2 regions of the Pseudomonas sp. S3_A03 genome follow, and region 2 is predicted to be linked to the other one. Evidence: predicted binding sites of a transcription regulator. Region 2 holds the regulator's gene; the other holds the start of a gene.
What was found. Region 2 encodes LexA, which represses DNA repair genes until DNA is damaged. Its sites were predicted from a motif close to CTGTNTNNNNANACAG; they were not measured.
Positions count from the first base shown of each region.

Region 1 (15,592 bases), 2.5 Mb from region 2:
CTTGGCCGGTACTTCGGACTTCGGCTTCTCGCTTTCCTGCGCTGGCGCGGTCACGTTAGTGCCGTTGTCCTTGCCGAGCAGGGCTTCGTCACGGCTTACGCCAGGCATGAAGTCGCCGGACAGGCTGACGAGCTGGTCATTGCCATTGAAAATGACGCTGACGCGCTCCTGTTGGCGTTCACCGCCACCAGGCTGGAGGCTATAGAGATAATCCCAGCGATCGGCATGGAAAGTGTCGGTCAGCAGGGGATTGCCCATGATAAACCTTACTTGCCGTCGGGTCATTCCCGGGCGTAACTGGTCTATCATGTCCTGCGTGACGACATTGCCCTGCTGGATGTCGATTTTGTAAACCCCGGGGAATGAACAACCGGCGAGTGCGAGCAGTCCCACAAAGGTGAAACTGGTTAGCAAGAGCTTGGTGTTTTGCATCGGTGGGCGACTTCCACTATCTTGGCTGGGACAACGTAAACGCCGATCATACCCGTATTAAGAGAAGCTGCGAAGCAGCATCCGCGAGAAAGCTAACCATGGTTGAAAATAGCGAACTACGCAAAGCCGGTCTTAAAGTGACTCTGCCACGAGTCAAGATTCTACAAATGCTCGATTCTGCTGAGCAGCGTCACATGAGTGCCGAGGATGTTTACAAGGCGCTGATGGAGTCTAACGAGGATGTCGGCCTGGCCACGGTTTACCGTGTACTGACCCAGTTTGAAGCCGCAGGGCTGGTGGTTCGTCATAATTTCGACGGCGGTCATGCGGTGTTCGAATTGGCTGACGGTGGTCATCACGATCACATGGTTGACCTGGATACCAACGAGGTTATCGAGTTCACCAGCCCCGAAATCGAAGCGCTGCAGCATAAGATTGCTGAAGAGCATGGCTTCGATCTGGTCGACCACAATCTGGTGTTGTACATCCGTAAGAAAAAGTAAAAACGACGCAGAATTGCTCTGCGAAACGATCGAAGGCGACCTTAGGGTCGCCTTCGTGCTTTCTATAGGAGAGGTATTCAGGCCTTGGCGGCTACAACCATTTTTTTGGCGTGAGCCAAAGACTCTTTGGTCAAGTCTATCCCGCCGAGCATTCGCGCCACTTCTTCCACTCGCTCCGACTTGTTCAGCTTGGATACCGCAGTATGTGTCGCATCGCTGCCTCTTACCTTGTGCACAAACAAGTGCTGGTGCCCTTGGGCTGCCACTTGTGGCAGGTGCGTGACCGTAAGCACCTGGCCCCGGTCCCCCAGGCGGCGCAACAGCTGGCCAACAATTTCCGCAGTCGGCCCGCCGATACCGACGTCAACTTCGTCGAATACCAATGTCGGTACCCGTGAGGTTTGCGCGGTAATCACCTGGATCGCCAGGCTGATTCGCGACAGCTCGCCACCAGACGCCACTTTTGCCAGTGCCTTGAGCGGTTGGCCTGGGTTGGCGCTGACCAGTAGTTCTACCTGTTCCAGTCCGTGGGGCTGCAGCTCATGGCCGGCGTTGGCGCGCAGCTCAATGGTGAAGCGCCCACCCGGCATGCCCAGGCGCTGAATTTCCTGCTCTACGGCGCTGGCCAGGCTTGTGGCGGCCTGTTGGCGCAGGTCGCTCAGTTCCCGGGCTTTCTCTTGATAGTGGCGGGCAAAAGAGGTGAGCTCTTCGCCCAGTCGCTCAATGGATTCGTCATTGGCATTCAACGTCTCGATTTCATCGAGCAGTTTTTGCTGCATCGTTGCCACTTCAGTGGGCTGGATTCGATGTTTGCGCGCCAGGGTATAGATGGTGTCCAGGCGCTCTTCTATTTCTTGCAGGCGCGCCGGGTCGGCATCGAAGTGGTCCAGAAAACGATTCAGTTCGCCCACAGCCTCCTCGACTTGTATTTGCGCACTGGTCAGCAGCGTGGTCGCCTCGCTTAGCGACCCCGAGGCGCTATTTACGCTGGATAGCCGATTGAGGCTGGCGGTAAGTGCGTTGAGCACATTGCCAGAATCGCTTTCGCTGCATTGCTCCACCACCTGGCGGCAGATACCCAGCAGGGTTTCGGCATTGGTCAGGTTTTTGTGTTCCTGCTCCAGTTGCTCCAGCTCCGTCTCGCCAAGACCCAGGCTTTCCAATTCTTCAAGCTGGTAGCTGAGAAGTTGATGCCGAGCACGTTGTTCATCGCCCGAGTTGGAGAGGCGTTCCAGCTCTTGGCGCGTTTGGCGCCAGCGTTGGGCAGCCAACTGGACTTGGCGCGCAAGGTCAGTGGCGCCTGCGTATTCATCGAGCAGCCGGCGATGGGTATCGGTTTTGAGCAGTGACTGGTGTTCGTGCTGGCTGTGGATGTCGATCAACAACTCGCCCAGGGCTTTCAAATCGCCAAGAGGGCAGGGGGTGCCGTTGATGTAGCCGCGGGAGCGCCCTTCGGCGGTGATGACCCGGCGCAGAATGCAGGGGCCTTCATTATTGAGGTCGCGCTCGGTCAGCCAGGTTTCGGCTTCGGGAATGTCTGATAGATCGAAGGTGGCGAGGATGTCGGCCTTTTCTGCACCGGGGCGCACTACGCCACTGTCGGCGCGGTCGCCCAGGGTCAGGCCCAGGGCGTCGAGCATGATCGACTTGCCGGCGCCGGTTTCGCCTGTGATTACGCTCATCCCGCGATCCAGTTCGAGATCCAGATGTTCAACGATGGCGTAGTTATGTACAGACAGGTGCACGAGCATGACGGCCGCTCCCAGATGTTAGGTCTGGTTATTTATACAGTGTTTTGTCTGGAGCTGACAATCCTCGCGCTTAGCTCGATTCGTTTGATGTGAACGTTTTTTAAGCGCGACGGGGAATGTAAGGAGCAGGAATTGATCCTGGGCACCGGAAAGACTTTTGCTGACGTTCGCGCTCTTGAACCTGGAAATTGTGACCCCATATACCGGAACAGAAGCGCGAGTTGAGCTCGTGCATGATTTTGAAAGGAGAAAACTATGGCTGACGAACAGACGCAGGATACGCAAGCTCCAGACGCCAATTCGGCCGTCGGTGATGAACTGGCAACTCGCGTGCAAGTGCTCGAAGAGCAGTTGGTCGCTGCGCAGGATCAGTCTTTGCGTGTTGCCGCCGATCTGCAGAACGTCCGCCGCCGTGCCGAGCAGGATGTAGAAAAAGCGCACAAGTTCGCGCTGGAAAAATTTGCCAGTGATTTGCTGCCGATCATCGACAGCCTGGAGCGTGGTCTTGAGCTGTCCAACCCGGACGACGAAAACATCCGTCCGATGCGCGAAGGGATCGAGCTGACGCTGAAAATGTTCCAGGACACCCTGAAGCGTTATCAGTTGGAAGCCATCGATCCGCAAGGCGGCGAGCCATTCAATGCTGAACATCACCAGGCAATGGCCATGCAGGAAAGCCATGACCTTGAGCCAAACAGCGTGTTGAAAGTGTTCCAGAAGGGTTATCTGCTCAACGGCCGCTTGCTGCGCCCGGCGATGGTAGTGGTGAGCAAGGCTCCTGCACCCGTTTCGCCTTCTATTGATGAGCAGGCTTGAAATCTGCCGCAAGGCCCCCATTTATAAGTCAAGCGTTTAAGTGCTACCGCAGTTAGCCACCACTGCTGCGGCAACCAAATTCAAGTTTCGGGAGAGTAAATCATGGGCAAAATCATCGGTATCGACCTGGGGACCACCAACTCCTGCGTCTCCGTCATGGAAAACGGCAAAGCCAAAGTTATCGAAAACGCCGAAGGTGCGCGTACTACGCCGTCGATCATTGCTTACGCCAACGATGGCGAGATCCTCGTTGGTCAGTCGGCCAAGCGTCAGGCTGTCACCAACCCGCACAACACCCTGTACGCGGTAAAGCGTCTGATCGGTCGTAAGTTCGACGAAGAAGTCGTACAAAAAGACATCAAGATGGTGCCGTACAAAATCGCCAAGGCTGACAATGGTGACGCCTGGGTTGAAGTAAACGGCAACAAAATGTCTGCACCGCAGATCTCGGCTGAAGTCTTGAAAAAGATGAAGAAGACAGCCGAAGACTATCTGGGCGAAGCCGTCACCGAGGCGGTGATCACCGTTCCGGCCTATTTTAACGACAGCCAGCGCCAGGCGACCAAAGACGCCGGCCGCATCGCGGGCCTGGACGTAAAACGTATCATCAACGAACCTACCGCGGCTGCTCTGGCCTACGGCATGGACAAGGCCAAGGGCGATCACACCGTGATCGTTTATGACCTGGGTGGCGGTACCTTCGACGTTTCCGTGATCGAGATCGCTGAAGTGGACGGCGAGCACCAGTTCGAAGTGTTGGCCACCAACGGTGACACCTTCCTGGGTGGCGAGGACTTTGACATTCGTCTGATCGACTACCTCGTTGACGAATTCAAGAAAGAAAGCGGCATGAACCTCAAGGGCGACCCGCTGGCGATGCAGCGCCTGAAAGAAGCTGCCGAGAAAGCCAAGATCGAACTGTCTTCCGCTCAGTCGACCGACGTGAACCTGCCGTACATCACTGCAGACGCCACGGGTCCTAAGCACTTGAACGTGAAAATTTCCCGCGCCAAGCTGGAAGCGCTCGTTGAAGACTTGGTGCAGCGCACCATCGAGCCTTGCCGTATCGCACTGAAAGACGCCGGTATCGACGTTGGCTCCATCAATGACGTCATCCTCGTTGGTGGTCAGACTCGTATGCCGCTGGTGCAGCAGAAAGTCACCGAGTTCTTCGGTAAAGAAGCGCGTAAAGATGTGAACCCGGACGAAGCAGTTGCCATGGGTGCTGCCATCCAGGGCGCGGTATTGGCCGGTGACGTGAAAGACGTGCTGCTGCTGGACGTCAGCCCGCTGACCCTGGGTATCGAAACCATGGGCGGCGTGATGACTGCGCTGATCGAGAAAAACACCACGATTCCTACCAAGAAATCCCAGGTGTTCTCGACGGCTGATGACAACCAGGGCGCTGTGACCATCCACGTGCTGCAAGGTGAGCGTAAGCAGGCTGCGCAGAACAAGTCCCTGGGCAAGTTCGACTTGGCCGAGATTCCACCGGCTCCACGTGGCGTGCCGCAAATCGAAGTGACCTTCGACATCGATGCCAACGGCATCCTGCACGTCGGCGCGAAAGACAAGGCGACCGGCAAAGAGCAGAAGATCACCATCAAGGCCAACTCCGGTCTGTCTGATGAAGAAATTCAACAGATGATTCGTGATGCTGAAGCCAACGCCGAAGCGGATGCCAAGTTCGCAGAGCTGGCCGGTGCGCGTAACCAGGGTGATGCGCTTGTTCACTCGACGCGCAAAATGGTTGCGGATGCTGGCGACAAAGTGACCGCTGAAGAGAAGACCGCGATTGAAGCTGCCGTGGTTGCCCTGGAAGCTGCCATCAAGGGCGACGACAAGGCCGCCATCGAAGCCAAGGTCGAGGAGTTGTCGAAAGTCTCCGCGCCGGTTGCCCAAAAGATGTACGCCGAGCAAGGCCAGCCGGCTGAAGGTGCTGCGCAGCAAGCAGAGCCTGAAGCCAAGCATGATGACGTTGTCGATGCTGAGTTTGAAGAAGTCAAAGACCACAAGTAAGTTGGTCGCCCGGTTGACCGCTGTCCAGCGGTGACTGGTAGGATGTCGCCGCGCGGGAGCTTGCTCCCGCGTTGGTGTGTCTGGGGTATGCGAATTTTTACAGCATGCGACAACGTTCGGATGCTGGCGGTGTGATCGGGAATGCTCCTGCTTTCCGAGCAATAAATACCGCTTTTTTGGCCGGGTCCCTGGCTAAAAGCAGTAATGTCCAGGATCGTTGAATTGACGTGAGTTGGGTCCGGGCCTGTATTGGGGCTCAACGAGTTTGGCGAGGCTCAGGAGGGTCTGGCTGAACGTCCTTAAGAGTGCAAAGACTTATGGCAAAGCGTGACTATTACGAAGTATTGGGTGTGGAGCGTGGCTCCAGCGAGGCGGACCTGAAAAAGGCTTACCGTCGCCTGGCGATGAAGCATCACCCAGACCGTAATCCGGATAGCAAAGAATCCGAAGAAATGTTCAAGGAGGCCAACGAGGCCTACGAATGCCTGTCTGATCCCAACAAACGTGCGGCCTACGACCAGTATGGCCATGCTGGTGTCGATCCAAGCATGGGCGGCGGCGGTGCCGGTTTTGGTGGTCAGAATTTCTCCGATATTTTTGGCGATGTATTCAGCGACTTCTTCGGTGGTGGTCGGGGTGGCCAGCGTGGTGGCGCCCAGCGTGGCAGCGACTTGCGCTACACCCTTGAGCTGAACCTGGAAGAAGCCGTGCGCGGTACCAGCGTCAATATCCGTGTGCCGACGCTGGTGAACTGCAAGCCGTGCGACGGTTCGGGTGCCAAAAAAGGCTCCGCGCCGATTACGTGTCCGACCTGTGGCGGTATTGGCCAGGTGCGGATGCAGCAGGGCTTCTTCTCGGTGCAGCAGACCTGCCCGCGCTGCCATGGCCAGGGCAAAATCATTTCCGATCCGTGCGACTCCTGCCACGGCGAAGGTCGTGTCGAAGAGTACAAGACGTTGTCGGTGAAAGTGCCGGCCGGCGTGGATACCGGGGATCGTATTCGTCTGTCGGGCGAAGGCGAGGCGGGTGCTCAGGGTGGCCCAACGGGCGACCTGTACGTGGTGATCAATGTGCGCGAGCATTCGATCTTCCAGCGCGACGGCAAGCACCTGTTCTGTGAAGTGCCAATCAGCTTTGTCGATGCGGCCTTGGGTGGCGAGCTGGAGATCCCGACTCTTGATGGTCGCGTGAAGCTCAAGATCCCTGAGGGGACGCAGACCGGCAAGCAGTTCCGTATTCGCGGCAAGGGCGTTGCCCCGGTGCGTGGCGGCGGTGCTGGCGACCTGATGTGTCGGGTGGCGGTGGAGACACCGGTCAATCTGAATCGCCGTCAACGCGAGCTGCTTGAGGAGTTTCGCAGTTCGCTGGAAGGCGACGACACCCATTCGCCGAAAACCACTGGCTTCTTCGAAGGCGTGAAGCGCTTCTTCGGCGACCTGTAAGGAAGTGAGTATGCGACGTATAGCCGTAATGGGTGCCGCCGGGCGCATGGGCAAAACATTGGTCGAGGCGGTGCAGCAGCGCTCGCCGGCCTCGGGGCTGACAGCGGCCATTGTTCGCCCTGGCAGCACGTTGATCGGTGCGGACGCCGGTGAGTTGGCCTCGTTGGGTCGTATCGGGGTGTCGATGTCCGGCAGTCTTGAGCAGGTGGTTGAGGAGTTCGACGTACTGATCGATTTCACCTTGCCCGACGTCATGCTCAAAAATCTTGCATTCTGCCGCAAGGCAGGCAAGGCCATGGTCATTGGTACCACCGGCTTGACGGCTGAGCAAAAGCAATTGCTGGTGGAGGCGGGCAAGGATATCCCTGTCGTCTTCGCCGCCAACTTCAGTGTCGGCGTGAACCTGTCGCTCAAGTTGCTGGATATGGCGGCTCGTGTGCTTGGGGATGAAGCGGATATCGAGATCATCGAAACTCATCACCGTCACAAGATCGATGCCCCGTCCGGGACTGCGCTGCGTATGGGAGAAGCGATTGCCGATGCGCTGGGTCGCGACCTGTCGAAGGTGGCGGTGTACGGTCGTGAAGGTCATACCGGCGCACGTGCGCGTGACACCATTGGTTTTGCAACTGTTCGCGGTGGTGATGTGGTGGGTGACCATACCGTGCTGTTCGCCACAGAAGGCGAGCGGCTGGAAATCACTCATAAGGCCTCCAGCCGCATGACATTTGCCAAGGGCGCGGTGCGTGCGGCGCTCTGGTTGGAAGGTCGCGAACCTGGCCTGTACGACATGCGCGATGTGCTGGATTTGCACTAATCAGTAGCTAAAACAGGGCCTCGGGATTATCCTGAGGCCCCGTTTTTACCCGCTAAGCGACGCCCTGTCGCATTCTCCTGCCTTTAAGGCTCTTTAGCGGTGGACCAAAAAACCCTTTTTCTGTAAGCTACAGCTTTAGTGTGTCCACTAAAAGCGCGCAGAATAATTCAGTGAAGAAGCGGGGTGACGTGTCCATACGTCACTCCGCTTTTTTACAACCTGCGATCGCCCTTTCAGGCTTTATTTACGGGAGGTCTTCTTGACTAAGCCAGCCATACTCGCCCTTGCTGATGGCAGCATTTTTCGCGGCGAAGCCATTGGAGCCGACGGTCAGACCGTTGGAGAGGTGGTGTTTAACACCGCCATGACCGGCTATCAGGAAATCCTTACCGATCCTTCCTACGCCCAACAGATTGTTACCCTGACCTATCCGCACATCGGCAACACCGGTACTACGCCGGAAGACGTCGAGTCTGATCGTGTCTGGTCGGCCGGCCTGGTGATCCGTGACTTGCCGCTGGTTGCAAGCAACTGGCGTAACACGATGTCGCTGTCGGACTACCTGAAAGCCAACAACGTTGTGGCGATTGCCGGTATCGATACGCGCCGCCTCACGCGCATCCTGCGTGAAAAAGGCTCGCAGAACGGCTGCATCATGGTCGGCGACGATATTTCCGAAGAGGCGGCGATTGCCGCGGCGCAAGGCTTCCCTGGCCTGAAAGGCATGGACCTGGCGAAAGTCGTCAGCACCAAGGAACAGTACGAGTGGCGCTCCACCGTCTGGGATCTGAAGACTGACAGCCACGCGACCATCGAGTCCGCGGACCTGCCTTACCACGTTGTCGCTTATGACTACGGTGTGAAGTACAACATCCTGCGCATGCTGGTCGAGCGTGGCTGTCGCGTTACCGTGGTGCCGGCGCAAACGCCTGCCAGCGACGTACTGGCCCTGCAGCCGGACGGTGTGTTCCTGTCCAACGGGCCGGGTGACCCGGAACCTTGCGACTATGCCATCCAGGCAATCAAGGAAGTGCTGGATACCGAGATTCCGGTATTCGGTATCTGCCTCGGCCACCAGTTGCTGGCCCTGGCCTCCGGCGCCAAAACCCTGAAAATGGGTCACGGCCATCATGGTGCCAACCATCCCGTGCAAGACCTGGACACCGGCGTTGTAATGATCACCAGCCAGAACCACGGTTTTGCGGTGGATGAGGCGACTTTGCCGGGCAACGTCCGCGCCATTCACAAGTCGCTGTTCGACGGCTCCCTGCAAGGCATCGAGCGCACCGACAAGAGCGCGTTCAGCTTCCAGGGCCACCCTGAAGCCAGCCCGGGCCCGAACGACGTCGCGCCGCTGTTCGACCGTTTCATCAATGAGATGGCCAAGCGACGCTGAGTGAGCGGCCTGCGGGCGGCCCCGAACCTCGGTGGCCCCCGCTGGCTCTTCAAAGATTGTTCAAGACGGCTTGCCGACTGACCTGCGGATTTGAGTGACAAACCCATGCCAAAACGTACAGACATAAAAAGCATCCTGATTCTCGGCGCTGGCCCGATTGTGATCGGCCAGGCCTGCGAATTCGACTACTCCGGCGCCCAGGCCTGTAAAGCCCTGCGCGAAGAGGGCTACCGCGTCATCCTGGTGAACTCCAACCCGGCCACCATCATGACCGACCCGGACATGGCCGACGCCACCTACATCGAACCGATCAAATGGCAGACCGTTGCCAAGATCATCGAAAAAGAGCGCCCGGACGCGTTGTTGCCAACCATGGGTGGCCAGACTGCCCTGAACTGCGCCCTGGACCTGGAGCGCGAAGGCGTCCTGGAGAAGTTTGGCGTAGAGATGATCGGCGCCAACGCCGATACCATCGACAAAGCTGAAGACCGCTCGCGTTTCGACAAAGCCATGAAGTCCATCGGCCTTGACTGCCCGCGTTCCGGAATCGCCCACAGCATGGAAGAGGCCAACGCGGTTCTCGAAAAACTGGGCTTCCCGTGCATTATCCGTCCGTCCTTCACCATGGGCGGCACCGGCGGTGGCATTGCTTACAACCGTGAAGAGTTCGAAGAAATCTGCGCCCGTGGTCTGGATCTGTCGCCGACCAAAGAGCTGCTGATCGACGAGTCCCTGATCGGCTGGAAAGAGTATGAGATGGAGGTTGTCCGCGACAAAAAGGACAACTGCATCATCGTCTGCTCCATCGAAAACTTCGACCCGATGGGTGTGCACACCGGCGATTCGATCACCGTTGCTCCGGCGCAGACCCTGACGGACAAGGAATACCAGATCATGCGTAACGCCTCGCTGGCGGTATTGCGTGAGATCGGCGTTGAAACCGGTGGTTCCAACGTTCAGTTTGGCATCTGCCCGGATACCGGCCGCATGGTCGTGATCGAGATGAACCCGCGTGTATCGCGTTCTTCGGCGCTTGCCTCGAAAGCTACTGGCTTCCCGATTGCGCGTATCGCTGCCAAGCTGGCTATCGGCTATACCCTGGACGAGCTGCAAAACGAAATCACGGGCGGCGCTACGCCGGCCTCTTTCGAGCCGTCCATCGACTACGTTGTGACCAAGCTGCCGCGCTTTGCCTTCGAGAAATTCGCCAAGGCTGACGCGCGCCTGACCACCCAGATGAAGTCTGTGGGTGAAGTCATGGCCATCGGCCGCACTTTCCAGGAATCCCTGCAGAAAGCCCTGCGTGGCCTGGAAGTGGGCGTTTGCGGTCTGGACGAGAAGCTTGACCTGAGCAACCCGGAGAGCATGAGCGTGCTCAAGCGCGAGCTGACCGTGCCGGGTGCCGAGCGTATCTGGTACGTGGCTGACGCCTTCCGTGCGGGCATGACCGTCGAAGATATCTTTGGCATGAACATGATTGACCCTTGGTTCCTGGTGCAGATCGAAGATCTGATCAAGGAAGAAGAGAAGGTCAAGACCCTAGGTCTGTCGTCTATCGACCGCGACCTGATGTTCCGCCTCAAGCGCAAAGGCTTCTCCGACCAGCGCCTGGCCAAATTGCTGGGTGTGACCGAGAAAAACCTGCGCACGCATCGCCATAAGCTGGATATCTTTCCGGTCTACAAGCGCGTTGACACCTGCGCCGCCGAATTTGCCACCGACACTGCGTACCTTTACTCCACCTACGAGGAAGAGTGCGAAGCCGCACCGTCGGGCCGCGACAAGATCATTATCCTGGGCGGCGGTCCGAACCGTATCGGCCAGGGCATCGAGTTCGACTATTGCTGCGTACACGCCGCGCTTGCGCTGCGCGAAGACGGGTACGAGACCATCATGGTCAACTGCAACCCGGAAACTGTTTCAACTGACTACGACACGTCCGACCGTTTGTATTTCGAGCCGGTAACGCTGGAAGACGTGCTGGAAATCTGTCGCGTCGAGAAGCCTAAAGGCGTGATCGTCCAGTATGGCGGCCAGACACCGCTGAAACTGGCGCGTGCCCTTGAGGCCGCCGGCGTGCCGATCATCGGTACCAGCCCGGATGCAATCGACCGTGCCGAAGACCGTGAGCGCTTCCAGCAGATGGTTGAGCGCCTGAACCTGCGTCAGCCGCCGAACGCCACCGTGCGCAGCGAAGACGAAGCCATCCGTGCAGCCAGCAAGATCGGCTACCCGTTGGTGGTGCGCCCGTCCTACGTACTGGGCGGTCGTGCGATGGAAATCGTCTACGAGGAAGAAGAGCTCAAGCGTTACCTGCGTGATGCGGTGAAAGTATCCAACGACAGCCCGGTGCTGCTGGATCACTTCCTCAACTGTGCTATCGAAATGGACGTAGATGCGGTCTGCGACGGTACCGACGTGGTGATCGGCGCGATCATGCAGCACATCGAGCAGGCCGGTGTTCACTCCGGTGACTCCGCGTGCTCGCTGCCACCTTACTCGCTGCCGCTGCATATCCAGGACGAGATGCGTGAACAGGTCAAGAAGATGGCGCTGGAGTTGGGCGTGGTCGGCCTGATGAACGTACAGTTGGCGCTGCAAGGCGAAGACATCTACGTCATCGAAGTCAACCCGCGCGCTTCGCGTACCGTGCCGTTCGTTTCCAAGTGCATCGGTGTGTCCCTGGCCATGATCGCTGCCCGCGTGATGGCTGGTAAGACCTTGAAGGAAATCGGCTTCACCAAGGAAATCATCCCGAACTTCTACAGCGTGAAAGAGGCGGTGTTCCCATTCGCCAAATTCCCTGGCGTGGACCCGATCCTGGGCCCAGAGATGAAGTCCACCGGTGAAGTGATGGGCGTGGGCGATACCTTTGGCGAGGCGTTCGCCAAGGCTCAGATGGGCGCAAGCGAAGTGCTGCCGACCGGCGGTACCGCGTTCATCAGCGTGCGTGATGACGACAAGCCACTGGTTGCAGGTGTGGCGCGTGATCTGATCAACTTGGGCTTCGAAGTCGTCGCCACTGCCGGGACCGCCAAGCTGATCGAAGCTGCCGGTCTGAAAGTGCGTCGCGTGAACAAGGTAACGGAAGGCCGTCCGCATGTGGTCGACATGATCAAGAATGACGAAGTCACCCTGATCATCAACACCACCGAAGGTCGCCAGTCGATCGCGGACTCCTACTCCATTCGTCGTAACGCCCTGCAGCACAAGATTTACTGCACCACCACCATTGCTGCTGGCGAAGCTATCTGCGAAGCGCTCAAGTTCGGTCCGGAAAAGACCGTGCGTCGCTTGCAGGATCTACACGCAGGATTGAAGGCATGACCAAATACCCAATGACAGTCCAGGGCTTCAAGGCGCTGGAAGAGGAGCACGCCCATCTGACCAAGGTCGTACGTCCAAAGCTGAGCCAGGACATCGGTACGGCCCGCGAGCTGGGTGACTTAAAGGAAAACGCCGAATACCACGCTGCTCGCGAGCAGCAAGGTATGGTCGAGGCGCGGATCCGTGACATCGAAGGCCGCCTGCAAAATTCGGTGGTGATTGATGTGACGACCATTCCTCGCACCGGCAAGGTGATTTTCGGTACTACCGTGGAAATCGCCAACGTTGAGACTGACGAAAGCGTTGTCTGCCACATCGTTGGAGAGGATGAAGCTGACTTCAAGCTCGGCAAGATCTCTGTGGGTTCACCGCTGGCCCGCGCCTTGATTGCCAAGGAAGAGGGTGATGTGGTGGCCGTCAAGACGCCTGGCGGCGTGATCGAGTACGAGATCGTTGAAGTTCGTCACATCTGAAAGGCGGCGCCCGCTTCGTGCGGGCGCCATGCTTTGGCAGCTTGTCCAGATGTTGTGGGTGGGCGGCCTTTGGCTGTTGCACATCGGTGTATTGCCGGCGCTGGGTCTGATAGGCCTGGCTCCGCTGCTCATCGATGAAATCGATGGATTGCTGAGCGGGTTGCTGGTGGGTTTTTCGGCGGCGTGCGTGACGATCCAGGCATTGGTGCTGGTCAAGGCTGAAGGCTTGGGGAGTTTATGGCGGGATATTCGCGGCCAACTGCTGTTGATGGCGCTGTATGCATGCGCATTGTTTTGCGTATTGCATGTGTGGCTGCCGGAAGCGTTGCGCTGGCAGTTATTCAGCTATCTTGTGCTAGGGTTCTCTGGCTTGGTGCTGATTATGCAGCCTGCACCGGGGTGGAGTGGCGGGGCGCGCGAAGCACGCCCTTGACCCTTTTCATCACTTGAAGCGATGGACGTTCGACAATTGCTTATTGGCGCTGAAATTCTTGCGATACAGCAGCGCCATCTTGCCGATGACTTGAACCAAGTCTGCCTTGCCCACCTTGCACAGTTCTGCAACGGCGGCCAGGCGCGCTTCGCGATCAAGGATATTGACCTTGATCTTGATCAGTTCATGATCATTGAGTGCGCGTTCAAATTCGGCTAACACACCTTCAGTCAAACCGTTGTCTGCCACAATCAGAACTGGTTTCAGATGGTGGCCAATGGATTTGTACTGTTTCTTCTGCTCTTGAGTGAGCGGCATAATCTGACCCCTGCGTCTGATCTTGTAAAAAGCGGCGGCCAGTTTACCCGAGCGAGTCCGGGACCGCCCAGTTAATCACGACCCGTTTTATTTTCGAGGTGGCCCGTGGCCCGTTCCAAAACCAGCCTTAAGTGGCTACAAGAGCATTTCAACGATCCTTACGTCAAAAAGGCGCAAAAGGATGGTTACCGTTCCCGGGCCAGCTACAAGCTGCTGGAGCTGCAGGACAAGGACAAATTGTTTCGCCCCGGCATGAGCGTGATAGACCTGGGCGCTGCGCCGGGTGGCTGGTCCCAGGTGGCCAGTCGTCTGATTGGTGGGCAAGGTCGGTTGATCGCTTCCGATATCCTGGAGATGGACAGCATCCCCGATGTGACCTTCGTGCACGGCGATTTTACCCAGGATGCCGTTCTGGCCGAGATCCTGGAGGCTGTGGGAAATTCACAGGTTGACCTTGTGATTTCCGACATGGCCCCCAATATGAGTGGATTACCGGCTGTTGATATGCCGCGAGCCATGTTCCTTTGCGAGCTGGCGCTGGACCTGGCCGGGCGGGTATTGCGTCCGGGTGGGGATTTCCTGGTCAAGGTCTTCCAAGGGGAAGGCTTCGACGAATATCACAAGAACATCCGCAAGCTGTTCGACAAGGTTCAGATGCGTAAGCCGGACTCTTCCCGAGACCGCTCGCGCGAGCAATACCTGTTGGCGCGGGGGTACCGCGGCATCGAAGGTGCCGCCAGTGATGAGCGTCTTTGAAGGTTTGAAGGGAGTCGATAGGTTTTTTTACATCGCTTTCGTCACGAAGCTTTACGAATATTGTGTAGTCAAAGTTTCACAAAGGGTTACAGACGGCGCCTGCCAGAGTTGTAGGTAATGTAGTAAGTTAGGCCGGTGAATATCATGCGAAGCACGCGCCAGTAGCGGAGCTTGCTTCAGAGGGTAGTTAATTGAACGATATGGCAAAGAATCTGATCCTGTGGTTGATCATCGCGGCTGTCCTTGTGACGGTGATGAACAACTTCTCCAGCCCTAACGAGCCACAGACCCTCAACTATTCCGACTTCATCCAGCAAGTCAAGGATGGCAAGGTAGAGCGCGTGACGGTCGATGGCGCGGTTATCACCGGCAAGCGCAACGATGGCGATGGCTTCAAGACCATTCGCCCGAATATCCCAGACAATGGCTTGATCGGCGACCTGGTGGATAACCACGTGGTTGTCGAGGGCAAGCAGCCTGAGCAGCAGAGCATCTGGACTCAACTGCTTGTAGCCAGCTTTCCTATCCTGGTGATTATTGCTGTGTTCATGTTCTTCATGCGCCAGATGCAAGGCGGTGCTGGAGGCAAGGGCGGGCCGATGAGCTTTGGCAAGAGTAAGGCGCGCCTGCTCTCCGAAGATCAGGTAAAGACTACCCTGGCGGACGTTGCCGGTTGCGACGAAGCCAAGGAGGAAGTCGGCGAACTGGTCGAGTTCCTGCGCGATCCAGGCAAGTTCCAGCGTCTGGGCGGTCGTATTCCCCGTGGCGTACTGATGGTTGGACCTCCGGGTACCGGTAAAACCTTGCTGGCCAAGGCGATTGCCGGCGAGGCCAAGGTGCCGTTCTTCACTATTTCCGGTTCTGACTTCGTAGAAATGTTTGTCGGTGTGGGCGCCAGCCGTGTTCGCGATATGTTCGAGCAGGCCAAGAAGCATGCTCCCTGCATCATTTTTATCGACGAAATCGATGCCGTAGGTCGCCATCGTGGCGCCGGCATGGGTGGCGGTCATGATGAGCGTGAGCAGACTCTCAACCAGTTGCTGGTCGAGATGGATGGCTTCGAAATGAATGACGGCATCATCGTTATTGCCGCAACCAACCGACCAGAC
Region 1 covers NZ_CP162753.1:3,165,410-3,181,001, reverse strand. Annotated here, with positions in the region: gene AB4O25_RS14505 (outer membrane protein assembly factor BamE) at 1-432, opposite strand, end outside; gene fur (ferric iron uptake transcriptional regulator) at 531-935, shown strand; gene recN (DNA repair protein RecN) at 1,013-2,686, opposite strand; gene grpE (nucleotide exchange factor GrpE) at 2,942-3,502, shown strand; gene dnaK (molecular chaperone DnaK) at 3,605-5,521, shown strand; gene dnaJ (molecular chaperone DnaJ) at 5,839-6,963, shown strand; gene dapB (4-hydroxy-tetrahydrodipicolinate reductase) at 6,974-7,780, shown strand; gene carA (glutamine-hydrolyzing carbamoyl-phosphate synthase small subunit) at 8,040-9,176, shown strand; gene carB (carbamoyl-phosphate synthase large subunit) at 9,282-12,503, shown strand; gene greA (transcription elongation factor GreA) at 12,500-12,976, shown strand; gene AB4O25_RS14455 (hypothetical protein) at 13,005-13,409, shown strand; gene yhbY (ribosome assembly RNA-binding protein YhbY) at 13,419-13,727, opposite strand; gene rlmE (23S rRNA (uridine(2552)-2'-O)-methyltransferase RlmE) at 13,833-14,483, shown strand; gene ftsH (ATP-dependent zinc metalloprotease FtsH) at 14,684-15,592, shown strand, end outside.
Region 1: the regulator LexA is predicted to act here: its motif matches at 2,711-2,726, upstream of recN (DNA repair protein RecN).

Region 2 (15,592 bases):
CGGGCATGATGGGCCTGACCGCGGAAATGCTCGGCAAAATGCATGGCATTACCCGCGAAGCCCAGGACGCGTTCGGCGTGCGCTCTCACCAGCTCGCCCACAAGGCCACCGTGGAAGGCAAGTTCAAGGATGAAATCATCCCGATGAACGGCTACGACGAAAACGGTTTCCTGAAACTGTTTGACTATGACGAAACCATTCGTCCGGACACCACCCTGGAAAGCCTGGCGGCACTTAAACCTGCCTTCAATCCAAAGGGCGGCACCGTGACTGCCGGTACTTCGTCGCAAATCACCGACGGCGCTTCGTGCATGATCGTGATGTCGGCGCAGCGTGCCCAGGACCTGGGTATACAGCCGCTGGCGGTGATCCGCTCGATGGCGGTGGCGGGGGTGGACCCTGCGATCATGGGTTATGGTCCTGTACCGGCCACGCAAAAAGCCTTGAAGCGTGCGGGCCTTTCCATCTCCGATATCGACTTCTTCGAGCTCAACGAAGCTTTCGCCGCACAGGCCCTGCCGGTGCTGAAAGATTTGAAAGTACTCGACAAGATGAACGAGAAGGTTAACCTGCACGGCGGTGCGATCGCCCTGGGCCACCCATTCGGTTGCTCCGGTGCGCGGATTTCTGGCACTTTGCTCAATGTGATGAAGCAGAATGGCGGCAACCTCGGGGTAGCTACCATGTGCATTGGCCTCGGCCAAGGCATTTCCACCGTCTTCGAACGCGTCTGAGCGTTGGGTTGACGGAAGCCGGGGCCCAGTGCCCCGGTTTTTGTTTTTGGGCAGTTTTGTATTTTTTTTTAAACAAATTTTGTAAGAGGGCCGGAGCATGAAAGTCGAACCAGGGCTCTACCAACATTATAAGGGGCCGCAGTACCGTGTTTTCAGTGTGGCGCGGCACTCCGAAACCGAAGAGGAAGTGGTGTTCTACCAAGCTCTGTATGGTGATTACGGCTTTTGGGTGCGCCCCTTGAGCATGTTCCTGGAGTCCGTCGAAGTTGACGGCGAGCAGGTCCCGCGCTTTGCTTTGGTCCAGGCCGAACCCAGTGTTTTTTCAGGGCAATAACGGCAGGTCGCGCAGAATGCTGCGCTTGACCTCACCCGGTTGCCACTATATATAGCGTTGCCGCGTCAGGCGCCAACTGCCTTTCACTTCTCGAATTCAGGAATTTTCCGATCCATGGGCAAATCGCTGGTCATTGTGGAATCCCCGGCTAAGGCCAAGACCATCAACAAGTACTTGGGCAACGAGTACGTGGTGAAGTCGAGTATCGGCCATATCCGAGACCTGCCCACCAGCGGTTCGGCTAGCGCCAGCAAGGAGCCTGCCGCCAAGCGCGGCAAGGCGGCTGCGGGTGAAGGTCCGGTACTCACGCCAAAAGAGAAAGCGCGCAAGCAACTGGTCTCGCGCATGGGTGTGGACCCGGATCATGGCTGGAAGGCCAAGTACGAAATCCTTCCGGGCAAGGAAAAGGTCATCGAAGAGCTGCGCCGGCTCGCCAAAGATGCCGACACCATCTATCTCGCAACGGACTTGGACCGCGAAGGGGAAGCCATTGCCTGGCACCTGCGCGAAGCCATCGGCGGGGATGACAGCCGCTATAAACGCGTGGTGTTTAACGAAATCACCAAAAAAGCCATCCAGGAAGCCTTCTCCAAGCCGGGCGAGTTGGATATCGACCGCGTCAACGCCCAGCAGGCGCGACGTTTTCTCGACCGCGTCGTGGGCTACATGGTCTCGCCGCTGCTGTGGGCCAAGATCGCTCGTGGCCTGTCCGCCGGTCGTGTGCAATCGGTAGCAGTCAAGCTGGTGGTGGAGCGCGAACGTGAGATTCGTGCGTTCAACCCCGAAGAGTACTGGGAAGTCCACGCTGACCTCGGCACCGCCAAGGGCGCCAACGTGCGCTTTGAAGTGGCCCGCGAGAAAGGCGAGGCCTTCAAGCCGCTGAACGAAGCCCAGGCCATGGCCGCGCTGGAAAAGCTCAAGGCATCCAGTTACAGCATCGTCAAGCGTGAAGACAAACCGACCAGCAGCAAGCCGTCGGCGCCGTTCATCACCTCCACCCTGCAACAGGCCGCGAGTAACCGCCTGGGCTTCGGTGTGAAGAAAACCATGATGATGGCCCAGCGTCTGTACGAAGCCGGCTACATCACGTACATGCGTACCGACTCCACCAACCTGTCGCAAGACGCGGTGGCGATGGCGCGCACCTATATTGAAAGCGAATTCGGCAAGAAGTACCTGCCGGAGAAGCCAAACGTCTACAGCAGCAAGGAAGGCGCCCAGGAGGCTCACGAAGCGATTCGTCCTTCCGACGCCAACACCACGCCGGCCAAGCTGAGCGGCATGGAGCGTGATGCTGAGCGCCTCTATGAGCTGATCTGGCGCCAGTTCCTGGCTTGCCAGATGCTGCCGGCGCAATACCTGTCCACCACCGTGAGCGTGGGCGCCGGCGACTTCGAGCTGCGTGCCAAGGGCCGTATCCTCAAGTTCGACGGCTATACCCGTGTGATGCCGCAAATCGCCAAACCGGGCGATGACGATGTGCTACCGGACATGGCCCAGGGCGACACGTTGAAGCTGATCAAGCTCGATCCGTCGCAGCACTTCACCAAGCCGCCGGCGCGTTACTCGGAAGCCAGCCTGGTCAAGGAAATGGAAAAACGCGGTATCGGTCGTCCTTCGACCTACGCGGCCATCATTTCCACCATCCAGGACCGTGGCTACGTGGCGCTGCACAACCGTCGGTTCTATTCGGAAAAGATGGGTGACATCGTCACCGAGCGTCTGTCCGAGAGTTTCTCCAACCTGATGGACTACGGCTTCACCGCCGGCATGGAAGAGAACCTCGATGACGTGGCCCAGGGCGAGCGTGACTGGAAAAACGTGCTGGACGAGTTCTACGGCGACTTCAAAAAGAAACTCGAAGTGGCCGAAAGCCCTGACAGCGGCATGCGTGCCAACCAGCCGGTGATGACCGACATCCCGTGCCAGACCTGCGGCCGCCCGATGCAGATTCGTACCGCATCCACCGGTGTGTTCCTCGGTTGCTCGGGCTACAGCCTGCCGCCAAAAGAGCGCTGCAAGGCCACGGTCAACCTGGTGCCGGGTGATGAAATCGCTGCCGATGACGAAGGTGAATCCGAGTCGCTGGTATTGCGTGGCAAGCACCGTTGCCCGATCTGCAGCACGGCGATGGATGCCTACCTGCTCGACGAGAAGCACAAGTTGCATATCTGCGGTAACAACCCGGATTGCAACGGCTACGAGATTGAAGAGGGCACTTATCGCATCAAGGGCTACGAAGGTCCGAGCCTGGAATGCGACAAGTGCGGCAGCGAGATGCAGCTCAAGACCGGCCGTTTCGGCAAGTTCTTCGGCTGCACCAACCCGACCTGCAAGAACACCCGCAAACTGCTCAAAAGCGGTGACGCAGCGCCGCCGAAGATGGACCCGGTGAAGATGCCTGAACTCAAGTGCGAGAAGGTCAACGACACCTACATCCTGCGTGACGGTGCCTCGGGGTTGTTCCTGGCTGCCAGCCAGTTCCCGAAAAACCGCGAGACCCGTGCACCGCTGGTGTTGGAGATCGTGCCGCACAAGGATGAGATCGATCCGAAGTACCACTTCCTGTGTGAAGCGCCGAAGAAGGATCCGGATGGTCGTCCAGCCGTGATCCGCTACAGCCGTAAAACCAAGGAGCAGTACGTGCAGACCGAAGTGGACGGTAAGCCTACCGGCTGGAAAGCGTTCTACGACGGTGGCAAGTGGAAAGTCGAGGACAAGCGCCAGGGCGCTTGATCCGCCGGAGACGCCGACGCTTGAGTGTGGGAGGGGCTTGCTCCCGATAGCGGTGCATCAGTCTATATACACGTCGACTGGTATACCGCTATCGGGAGCAAGCCCCTTTTGCATCTGCGTGGTTCTGTAAGTGAAGTTTCTTCTCACGTAAGCGGCCGTTCATGGCACTTGCAGTGGGCTCGGCTGATCCGTGACACTGTTCAGCCAGCATCCTGCCTCATTCGTTGTGGAGATTGCCGTATGGCCAACGAACTCTATACCCGTACCAATCAGAAAATTTACTTCGCGGGTTTGTCTCTGGAGGCCCTTGGCCGTGCGGAGGAAGGCAAGGAGATGAATGCTATCGCGCTGGTCCAGGCAGGGCGCGAGGCGGCGTTGTTCCACTTGTACGGCGCCTTGCTCGGGCTGTGCCATGAGATCGCAGGGTTCTACCGTTTGCCCCAGGCCGGTTCGCCTCGTGCGGAAATGATCATGAACCATGAAGTGTTGGAGTCCATGGCCATCCCCGAATTGGCCGAGCTGGTAGAGATGGCTCAGAGCCCCGACAGCTGGGTGGCGCGTTTGCTCAAGGCCCATGCTGATATGTTCCAGCCGCCGCGTGTTCCCCATGTGCCTAAGGGTGACGTCACTCAACCGCTGATCGTAGCGGTAGCCTTGGACGAGGAGGAGCCCCAGCCACTGAGTCGGGCGGAGCTGGAAGGTTGGCGGCAAGAGCTGAAGAAGATGGCACTGCGCTTTCGTGAAGGTCTTAACGAGTGCTAATAGCGGCTCGGACTCAAAAAGCACCGTTCATCAAGCTGTAAAGAAACCTGTTCAGATCCTCAGCGAGGCTGGGTGTATGACTGATATAATCCCGGCCTTTCGTGGAGAACAGACTTTTATGCCGACGTCCTTTCTGGAAATTGTTGAACTGCCTGACGGTCGAATCGAACTGCGCCGGGCCGAGGACGAAGGTTCTCTGGTTACTCTGGATTTTTCCGAAGACGCCAAAGTGTTTCTGCAAGGCCAGCACGTGGAAGTGGCAAAAGCCATGTTGAGCGTGGGTGTGCAGATGGCCGGTCGGTTGGCGGAAGGCGAACCGGAAAAAGACGACGGACCGCGGATTCTTCACTGAGTCTCGTGGTGAACGGGCTTTAGTGGCGAGCCCGATCACTACAGGCCAAGCCTGTGATTTTATCCCAATCGAATATTCAAACTCTGCGCATCCCCTGTGCGTGCAGCACTGATCAACTGCTGTTTGGCCGTCGCGTTCAACGGGTTCAACCAGCTCACCACCGTGTGGCTACGCCCCAGGCGCAGCGCTTCACAAGTCAACTGCTGGGCGCTTTGCGTACCGCGTGGTTGCAGTAGCAGGATGCGCTCGCGGTTCAGGCCGGCATCCCGCAGCCAGGCCTGGGTGAGGCTGGCGGGCGGGGCGATCAACGTTAGCCAGCGGGCATCCTGCTCTTCGCTCAACTCACGCAGTATCGGTGCCAGCAGGCTCAGGCAGCTTCCGGCAGCGCCGCGCAACGACAGTTCACTGAACGCCTCAGGTTCGGCGCTCCAGGGCGCCTCGACTGTTTCCTTGAGAGTAGGCACAAGGGGTTGGGCCATAAAGGCTTCGAACAGCGACAGTTGCGTGTGTTGTGGGGTGTGCACGAGCTGCATGATGCCTCCTTTAGCGGCGAATAACGCCGACGCTCAGGCCTTCGATCACCAGGTCCTGGTCTTTCAGATTCACTTCAATCGGGGCGAATTCAGGGTTCTCGGCCAGCAGCCAGACCTTGCTGCCTTCACGCTTGAAGCGTTTGACCGTGACTTCATCACCGATACGCGCGACGACGATCTGGCCATTGCGGGCCTCGCGGGTGGTGTGAACGGCCAGCAGGTCGCCATCGAAGATACCCACGTCCTTCATGCTCATGCCATGTACCCGCAACAGATAGTCGGCGCGCGGGTGGAAGAAGGTCGGGTTGATGTTGCAGGATTCCTCGACGTGCTGCTGCGCCAGGATCGGCGCACCGGCGGCGACGCGGCCAATGATCGGCAGTGTCGATTCGTCGGTCTTGGCTTCGAAACCAGGGATGCGAATACCTCGCGAGGCACCGGGGGTCATTTCGATCGCACCTTTGCGAGCGAGGGCCTTGAGGTGTTCTTCGGCGGCATTGGGGGACTTGAACCCCAGTTCCAGCGCAATCTCGGCTCGTGTCGGCGGATAACCGTTGTCATCGAGGCAGCGCTTGATAAAAGCCAGAATCTCAGCTTGGCGTGGCGTCAGTTTTAGCATGTTGATCGCTCTGTCTTTTTATACAGTGACTGGGATTATATACAGTGAACGGCGCTTGGCAATCATCCTTTTACATGACTCCGCTGGACGGTCATTGGTCCGCCGTCCTACGCCGTTGAGATAGCGCTGCCTACAGACCTGAAAGGATGTGATTAAATAGCGCTCAAATAGATGACTGCCCGGCCGCAAAACGAACCTGCAGGCTTGACAAGACACACCCTGAAACGTATGTTTCAAACAAGTGTTTGTCAGGCGGAGTAGCCATGGCCCAGTCGGAAACCGTTGAACGCATTCTCGATGCTGCCGAGCAATTGTTCGCGGAAAAAGGATTTGCCGAAACTTCATTGCGGCTTATCACCAGCAAGGCCGGGGTCAACCTTGCCGCAGTGAACTACCATTTCGGCTCGAAAAAGGCCCTGATCCAGGCGGTGTTCTCGCGCTTTTTGGGCCCGTTCTGCGCCAGTCTCGACCGCGAACTGGAGCGCCGCCAAGCCAAGGCCGACAACAAGCCCAGCCTGGAAGAACTGCTGGAAATCCTCGTCGAGCAGGCCTTGGTGGTTCAGCCTCGCAGCGGCAATGACCTGTCGATCTTCATGCGTTTGTTGGGCTTGGCGTTCAGCCAGAGCCAGGGTCACTTGCGTCGTTATTTGGAAGACATGTACGGCAAGGTGTTCCGTCGCTATATGCTGCTGGTCAACGACGCCGCGCCGCGTATTCCGCCGATCGAATTGTTCTGGCGCGTGCACTTCATGCTCGGTGCGGCCGCGTTCAGCATGTCCGGGATCAAGGCGTTGCGCGCGATTGCCGAGACCGATTTTGGCGTCAACACGTCCATCGAGCAGGTGATGCGCCTGATGGTGCCGTTCCTCGCCGCCGGCATGCGCGCCGAAACCGGTGTGACCGACCCGACCATGGCCGCCGCACAGTTGCGCCCACGCAGCAAAACCGTGCCGGTTCCCGCCAAGGTTTGACCGCTCCGGGTGTGCGCGGCCGCTTGCATCCGCTAAGCTAGCCGCCATGCCGATTTCAGCTATTTACTCGCAACCCGTTGTACCTCGCTGTGCTTATTGCGCCGCTTGAGGGCAACGGGTTGTGCGCGTTATTTAAGGAAGGTTTATGACTGCTGCCCTGCAAGGTTCTTTGATGGTCGACGTTGCCGGTACCTGGCTGACGGCCGAGGATCGCCACCTGTTGCGCCAGCCGGAAGTGGGTGGCGTGATCATTTTTGCGCGCAATATCGAACACCCGCGCCAAGTGCGGGAGCTGAGTGCGGCGGTTCGCGCGGTGCGCCCGGACCTGCTGCTGGCTGTCGACCAAGAGGGCGGTCGGGTACAGCGCCTGCGCCAGGGCTTTGTGCGTCTGCCGGCCATGCGCGCGTTGGCGGACAACCCCAACGCTGAGTACCTGGCCGAACAGTGCGGCTGGGTCATGGCCACCGAAGTGCTGGCCGTCGGCCTGGACCTGAGCTTCGCCCCGGTGCTGGACCTGGACTACCAGCGCAGCGCCGTGGTGGGCACGCGTTCTTTCGAGGGCGATCCCGAGCGCGCCGCCGTGCTTGCCGGGGCGTTTATTCGTGGCATGAACAGCGCGGGTATGGCCGCTACCGGCAAGCATTTCCCAGGCCACGGTTGGGCTGAGGCCGATTCCCACGTCGCCATTCCCAATGACGAACGCAGCCTGGAACAGATTCGCGCGAATGACCTGATACCTTTCGCACGTTTGAGCAAGCAACTGGCGGCGGTGATGCCGGCGCATGTGATCTACCCGCAGGTCGACGCCCAGCCCGCCGGCTTTTCGCGCCGCTGGCTGCAGGAGATTCTGCGTGGCGAGCTGCAATTTGACGGGGTGATTTTCAGCGATGATCTGTCCATGGCCGGTGCCCATGTGGTTGGTGACGCAGCCAGTCGCATAGAAGCGGCGCTGACCGCCGGTTGCGACATGGGGTTGGTGTGCAATGATCGCGCGGCTGCCGAGCTGGCACTCACCGCAGCGCAGCGCATGAATGTCAAGCCGTCGGCACGGATCGCGCGCATGCGCGGCCAGGGGATCGCTTCACCGGACTACAAGCAGGATCCGCGTTGGTTGGCGGCGCTGACTGCTCTGAGGGCCGCCCAACTCATCGAATGATTGGGCATCCGGCGCACTCTAACCGCGCTTCTCTTGTTTAGTGGGCAACGGCGCAAACAGCGCTTCGATATCTTCGTTGCCCAACTGCCAGTCCCCGGTGGTACGTCCATCCAGCACGCCCGCTGCCAAGTCGGATTTTTCTTTCTGCAGGTGCTGGATTTTCTCCTCCACCGTGCCGCGGGCAATCATCTTGTAGACAAATACCGGCTTCTCTTGCCCGATGCGATACGCACGGTCGGTGGCCTGGTTTTCCGTGGCCGGGTTCCACCAAGGGTCGTAGTGGATCACGGTATCGGCTTCGGTCAGGTTCAGGCCGACACCGCCTGCCTTCAGGCTGATCAGAAAAATCTGCAGCTTGCCGCTTTGGAAATCCTTCACCGGTGTGCGTCGATCACGGGTCTGGCCGGTCAGCAGGGCGTAGGCAATCCCGCGTTTTTTCAGTTCTGCTTCGATCAGGCTCAGCATCGAGGTGAACTGGGAAAACAACAGGATGCGCCGGCCTTCGGCAAACAGCTCCTCAAGCATTTCCAGCAGGCTGTCGAGTTTGCCCGAGGTGCTGCCACGGGCGGGCAGGGTAGCGTCGTTGATCAGGCGCAAATCGCAACACACCTGGCGCAGCTTGAGCAGCGCCTCAAGAATGATGATCTGGCTGCGCGCCACGCCCTTGCGGGTGATCTCGTCGCGGACTTTTTTGTCCATGGCCAGGCGCATGGTTTCGTACACGTCGCGCTGCGCTTCGTTGAGGTCCACCCAGTGGATGATCTCGGTCTTGGGCGGCAATTCCGTGGCCACCTGTTCCTTGGTACGCCGCAGCAGGAACGGCTTGATCCGACCATTGAGGTGCTGCAATCGCACCTCGCTGCCGCGTTTTTCGATGGGCACGCGGTAATCGCGGTTGAAGCTTTTTACGTCGCCCAGCCAGCCCGGCAACAGGAAGTGGAACAGCGACCACAGCTCACCCAAGTGGTTTTCCAGTGGCGTGCCACTCAGGCACAGGCGTTGCCGCGCGTTCAGCTCGCTTGCGGCCTGGGCGGCCTTGCTGGAGGGGTTCTTGATGTACTGGGCTTCATCGAGAATCAGCACATGCAAGGGCAGGGCGGCCAGCCGTTCGATGTCCTTGGGCAGCAGCGCATAGGTGGTCAGCAGCAGGTCGTAATCCTGCAGGTTGTCGAAATGCTTCTTGCGCCCGGCACCGTACAGCGCCAGCACTTTCAATTGTGGAGTGAAGTGCGCCGCCTCATCGAGCCAATTGGGGATCAGGCTCGTGGGCATGACCACCATGCACGGCCGATCCAGGCGCCCGGCGATCTTTTCGCTCAGCATATGTGCCAAGGTCTGCAGGGTTTTGCCCAGGCCCATGTCATCCGCGAGAATGCCACCGACGTCGAGCTGGCGCAGCGACTGCATCCAGCTCAAGCCTTCCAGCTGATAGGGGCGCAGCGTCGCATTCAAGCCTTCGGGCGCCACACACGTGAAGTCTTTGATATCCCGCAGGCGCTGGGCGAAGTGGCGGATCTTCTCGCCACCCTCCCACTGCAGGGGCAGGTCTTGCAGAGGGTTCAAGCGAATCGCATCGGCCTTGGCCAGGCGCAGGGTGGTGGTGCCGGGCTCTTGCAGGTAGAACTCGCCCAATGTGGCCAGCACCGGTTTCAGGCGGCCGTAGGGCAGTGCCACTTGCAGGGGGCCGTGGCCGCCGTTGGGCAAGCCGGGAATGTTCACCAGGATCAGTTCGTCATCGCGGCGGCGCGCGACTTTTTCCGGGTTGAGGATCTCGATGTGGGAGCGCATCAGGTTCAGCAGGATCGGTAGCAGGCTCAGGCGTTCACCGTTGACGATGATCCCCAGCTCCAGGTCGAACCAGTCACGCTCGGGCCCTTCATCGACGGTGGCGTACCAGTCATCGACCGGGCTCAGGTCGAAGCCGAAATCCTCATCGATCTGCAACTCCCACCCCGCGCTGCGCAAGGTGGGCGATGCATTGAGGGTGAAGTTCAGCCAGGCGCTGTCATTGACCATCTCGAACAGCTCGCCGGCGCTTTCAGGCAAGGCCTTGCTTTGGCGCGTGGCGATTTTGAAGCCCAGCAGGCGCAGTTGCTCGCGATAGCGCTGCTCCAGCTCGGGATGCCGCTTGATGCGCAGGCTCTGGGTTTCCTGGCGCACAATAATGTCGGCGTTCTTCTGCCCGCTGACATAGTTGCCCAAATAGTTGAACGACAGCGCCGCGCGGTGCTGGATATAGCGCTGCATCTTGCCGTTGCGCGGCTCAAACGCACTGAATTCGACACTGGCCAGCCACAGGCGCGGGATCGGTAGCACATCGTCCATCACCACTTGCGGCAGCACCACGCGGTTATCCAGCACGGCCTGGAGTTTTTGCAACAACTCGGCATCCTGGGCCGCTGCCGGGTAGGCCAGGGTTTCCTGGACTTTGAGCAGCACGGCCGCGATGTGTTTGCAGTTGGTGTGCACCGGGCAGGTACAGCGGCTGTCCACCAGGATCAACGTGCCCTTGGCTGACTCGCGCAGTGAAATGGTCTGCCGATAAACGTTGCCGCCCGAGCCTTCGCAATTGGCGATGATGGTGCTGTCGCCGGATTCGACGATGCGCACGCGGTTCTCCAAGGCATACCGCCGCCCGCGCTCCAGGCTTTGCTCTTTGAAGCGATTGGCCCACGAAGGGGCCAGGGGCTTGGTCAACGACGACGTCAGGGGCATGGCGCTGGATCAGTCCTGGATGTCGGGCGGTGGTGCGCTGGGTGGCTTGGCGGTCAGCGAGGTAATCTTGATCAGCAGCGCCAGGTGGCCGCCATCCAGGTAATTGAGCTGATTGTTCTTGGTGCGCACGTCGGTCTGGCTCAGGTGTTCGCTGGCGATCACGCTGGCGTTGCTGTCGAACTGGTTGACCCAGAACTGCGCATCGATATCGGTGAAGCGGCCCAGTTGCAGGCTCAATGTGCCCTCAATGGGAAACTGGCCGAACTGCTCCTGACCGTCGGTGATCGCGATTTTCACCGGCTGCTCGCCCAGGTTCTGCTCCCAGGTTTTATGCGCCAGCACGGTGTAGCTGCTATCGGCATTGAGCTTGTCGACGATGTTGTTCAGGCGCGGCGGGCTCATTTTATCGCCCAGGCGCACGGCGCCGGCATCCCAGTTTTCCGGCGCGGCGCGGCTGTTGATCACGGGCTCCGCGTTCTGGCGTACCAAAATCATTTCTACCAGGTACGGGCTGTCGGCGAAGGCCGAAGGCGCCACGACTACCAACAACAAGCTCAGCATGCGGAACAAGCGCATTGGGGCGTCCTTCAAACAGATTTCGGAATGAGGCGCTCAAACAACGCCTCCAGGGTATTGAAGCGTTCTTCGGCACGTTCCATCGGCACCATGAATTTGAACAGCGTAGCCCCTTCGAACTTGTAGCGGTTGGGCTGGCCCTGGATCAACTTGATCAGCACCAAGGGATCTACCGGCGTCTGCGCTTCGAACTCGATACGCCCGCCCTGAGGCCCGGCGTCGACTTTCTTTATTCCCAACTGCTCGGCCTGCAGTTTGAGCAGCGTCAGGCGCACAAGGTTCTTGGTCGGTTCCGGCAGCAGGCCGAAGCGGTCGATCATCTCGACCTGCAAATCCTTGAGGCCTTCTTCGTCGGTGGCCGAGGCGATGCGCTTGTACAGGATCAGCCGCGCGTGCACGTCGGGCAGATAGTCTTCGGGAATCAAGGCCGGTAGGCGCAGGTTGATTTCCGGGCCACCGCCCAGGGGGTGGTCGAGGTTCGGTTGTTCACCCTTGCGGATGGCTTTCACGGCGCGCTCGAGCATTTCCATATAAAGGGTGAAACCCACCGCCTGGATCTGCCCGCTCTGGCCGTCGCCCAGCAGTTCGCCGGCGCCACGGATTTCGAGGTCGTTGGTGGCCAGCACAAACCCTGCGCCCAGGTCCTGGGTGTTGGCGATAGCTTCCAGGCGCTTTTCTGCGTCGGAGGTGATCTGTTGGCGCGGCGGCGTCAGCAGGTAGGCATAAGCCTGGTGGTGACTGCGCCCAACGCGGCCGCGCAGCTGATGCAGTTGCGCCAGGCCGAACTTGTCGGCGCGCTCGATGATGATGGTATTGGCGCTCGGCACGTCGATGCCGGTCTCGATGATGGTCGAGGCGATCAGCACGTTGAAGCGCTTGTGGTAGAAGTCGCTCATCACCTGTTCGAGTTCGCGCTCGCGCATCTGCCCGTGGCCGATGGCGATGCGTGCTTCGGGCACCAGTTCGGCGAGGTCGGCGGCGCATTTCTCGATGGTCTTCACGTCGTTGTGCAGGTAGTACACCTGGCCGCCGCGCAGCAGTTCGCGCAGCAGGGCTTCTTTGACCGTGCTTTTGTTCTGTTCCATGACGAAGGTGCGCACCGACAGGCGTCGCGCCGGCGGCGTGGCGATGATCGACAGGTCGCGCATGCCCGACACGGCCATGTTCAGGGTGCGTGGGATTGGCGTTGCAGTGAGCGTAAGAATGTCGACTTCACTGCGCAGGGCCTTGAGCTGTTCTTTTTGCCGTACGCCAAAGCGGTGTTCTTCGTCGATGATCACCAGGCCCAGGTTCTTGATCTTCACATCGTCCGACAGCAGCTTGTGGGTGCCGATCACGATGTCGATCTTGCCTTCGGCCAAATCGGCGACGGCCGCGTTCACTTCCTTGGCCGACTTGAAGCGGCTCATCACTTCGACGGTTACCGGCCAGTCGGCAAAGCGATCGCGGAAGCTGTTGTAGTGCTGCTGGGCGAGCAGAGTGGTCGGTACCAGGATCGCCACTTGGCGGCCGCCGTGCACGGCAATAAAGGCGGCGCGCATGGCCACTTCGGTTTTGCCGAAGCCTACGTCGCCGCAGACCAGGCGGTCCATCGGCTTGGGCGCGAGCATGTCGGCGCGCACCGCTTCGATGGTGGTTTGCTGGTCTGGGGTTTCTTCGAAGGCGAAGCCGGCGCTGAAGGTGGCGTAGTCGGCTTTCGGGTCGGCGAACGCATACCCTTCGCGGGCCGCGCGGCGCGCATAAATGTCGAGCAGTTCGGCGGCCACGTCGCGCACCTGTTCGGCGGCCTTGCGCTTGGCTTTCTGCCAAGTCTCGGAGCCCAGGCGGTGCAGCGGTGCCAGGGCGTCGTCGCTGCCGGTGTAGCGGGCGATCAGGTGCAGGTTGGCCACTGGCACGTAGAGTTTGGCGCCCTCGGCGTATTCCATGGTAAGGAATTCGGCTGCCTGGTTATCGATCTCCAGGGTCTGCAAACCGAGGTAGCGACCGACGCCGTGGTCGATATGCACCACCGGCGCGCCTTCGCGCAACTCTGTGAGGTTCTTGATCACCGCGTCGTTGTTGGCGTCGGCGCGTTTTTCACGGCGACGACGCTGCATCACGCGCTGGCCGAACAGTGGGCTCTCGGCGATCAGGGCCAGGGCCGGGTCGTCCAGCAACAAGCCTTCATCCAGGGGTGCGATGGTGATCGCCAGGCGCTCTTTGCTGCTGATGAAGTCCGGCCAGCTGTCGACGGTTTTCGGCCGCAGCTTCAGGCGCTCCAGCAGCTCCAGCAGCACTTCACGGCGCCCGGCGGATTCGGCGGTAAACAGCACGCGGCCGGGGAAGCCACCCAGGAAGTTCGACAGCGCTTCCAGCGGCTGGTTGGCCTTGGCTTCAATCGCCAGGTTTGGCAACGCTTGCGCCGGGAAACGTTCGCGGCCACCGCCTGCGTCCACGTCCTGTTGGCTGGCGACCACGCGCGGCCAGTTTTTGAGGCGTGCGAAGCAGTCTTCCACCGGCAGGAACAGTTCGGCGGGTGGCAGTAAAGGCCGGGAGGGTCGACGCGGCGTTCTTCGTAGCGGTTGCGCACGTCGTTCCAGAAGTTCTCGGCCGCTTGCTCAATGCCTGGCAGCGAGAACACTTGGGTGTCCTGGGGCAGGTAATCGAACAGGGTCGAGGTTTCGTCGAAGAACAACGGCAGGTAGTACTCGATACCGGCCGGCGTAATCCCGCTGCTCAAGTCCTGGAAGATCGGGCAGCGGCGGAAGTCCACGTCGAAGCGCTCGCGAAAGCGCGCCTTGAAACGGGTGACCGCATCTTTTTGCAGTGGAAATTCCCGCGCCGGCAACAGCTTGACCGATTCCACCTTGTCGATGGAACGCTGGTTTTCCGGATCGAAGGTGCGCAGGGTCTCGATTTCGTCATCGAACAGGTCGATGCGGTACGGTAACTTGCTGCCCATCGGGAACAGGTCGATCAGGGCGCCGCGCACCGCGAACTCGCCGTGCTCGTACACCGTGTCGACGCAACGGTAACCGCTGGCTTCCAGGCGTGTGCGCATCTGTTCCACATCGAGCTTCTGGCCGATATCCAGCACCAGGCTGCTGCCCAGCAGGAACTTGGTCGGCGCCAGGCGATGCAGCGCCGTGGTGATCGGCACCACCAGCACGCCGTGGGCCAGTTCCGGCAAGCGGTACAGGCTGGCGATGCGCTGGGAGATGATGTCCTGGTGCGGCGAGAACAGGTCGTAGGGCAGGGTTTCCCAGTCGGGAAAATGCAGCACCGGCAAATCGGGGGCGAAGAAGCTCAGCTCCTGCTCCAACCGTTCGGCACTTTGGCTGTCGGCGGTGAGCAGCAGGGTAAAGCGCTTGGCTGCGCTGGCAGCCTCGGCGATGGCCAGGCTCAGGGCGGCACCGGGCAGGTTGCCCCAATGCTGTTTACCTGCCGCGGCAGGGAGTAGCGGTAGACGCAGAACGGGCACGGAAGGTTGAGCTCCAAGCGTTGCGACAAAGTCGGTAATTGTAGCGGCCCGAGGTGCCGCCTGTCAGTTGCTGACTGTGTGTAATGCGGTTTGTAGGAAATGTAGTGGTTAAGACAAACAATGCAGCCTTTTGACTCAATATGTAGTGCCAAACGGCGCGGATATTTCGGAGGGTTACGGACAAGTCGGCAGGCTTGTGCCAATGGTGGCCTTCTGAAGCCCGCGTATTTCCTGGCCTGTGGCGGGGTGGTATTTTTTTGCAAGGGCTTTTTGTTGCCCGTCGCGCATTGCTCAACGCGCAGTCGGGCGACATAATGTAGCCCCTTTTTTCAGCCCCTACATGTGGAAGGTTCCCGTGACTCAGAAGCCCGACCAGTGTCTTGGTGAATGGATCGACCGTGAAGCACTCGCAGAAGCGATGATCCCGCTTATCGGTCAGCTGTACCGCAATAACAATGTGGTGAGCTCGATCTATGGCCGCAGCCTGATCAACCAGTCTGTCATCGCGATTCTCAAGGCGCACCGCTTTGCGCGCCATCGCTCCGCCGACGACAGCGAACTCTCCGTCCACGAAACATTCCCACTGCTCAAGGCCATGAGTGAGCTCAAGCTCGGCGCGGCCTCGGTAGACCTGGGCAAGTTGG
Region 2 covers NZ_CP162753.1:5,673,674-5,689,265, forward strand. Annotated here, with positions in the region: gene fadA (acetyl-CoA C-acyltransferase FadA) at 1-734, shown strand, start outside; gene AB4O25_RS26175 (DUF1653 domain-containing protein) at 832-1,068, shown strand; gene topA (type I DNA topoisomerase) at 1,183-3,804, shown strand; gene AB4O25_RS26185 (DUF6586 family protein) at 4,045-4,566, shown strand; gene AB4O25_RS26190 (hypothetical protein) at 4,685-4,918, shown strand; gene sulA (SOS-induced cell division inhibitor SulA) at 4,978-5,451, opposite strand; gene lexA (transcriptional repressor LexA) at 5,462-6,070, opposite strand; gene AB4O25_RS26205 (TetR/AcrR family transcriptional regulator) at 6,334-7,041, shown strand; gene nagZ (beta-N-acetylhexosaminidase) at 7,187-8,197, shown strand; gene AB4O25_RS26215 (DEAD/DEAH box helicase) at 8,216-10,912, opposite strand; gene AB4O25_RS26220 (CsiV family protein) at 10,922-11,488, opposite strand; partial or broken gene mfd (transcription-repair coupling factor) at 11,500-14,948, opposite strand; gene AB4O25_RS26230 (glyceraldehyde-3-phosphate dehydrogenase) at 15,289-15,592, shown strand, end outside.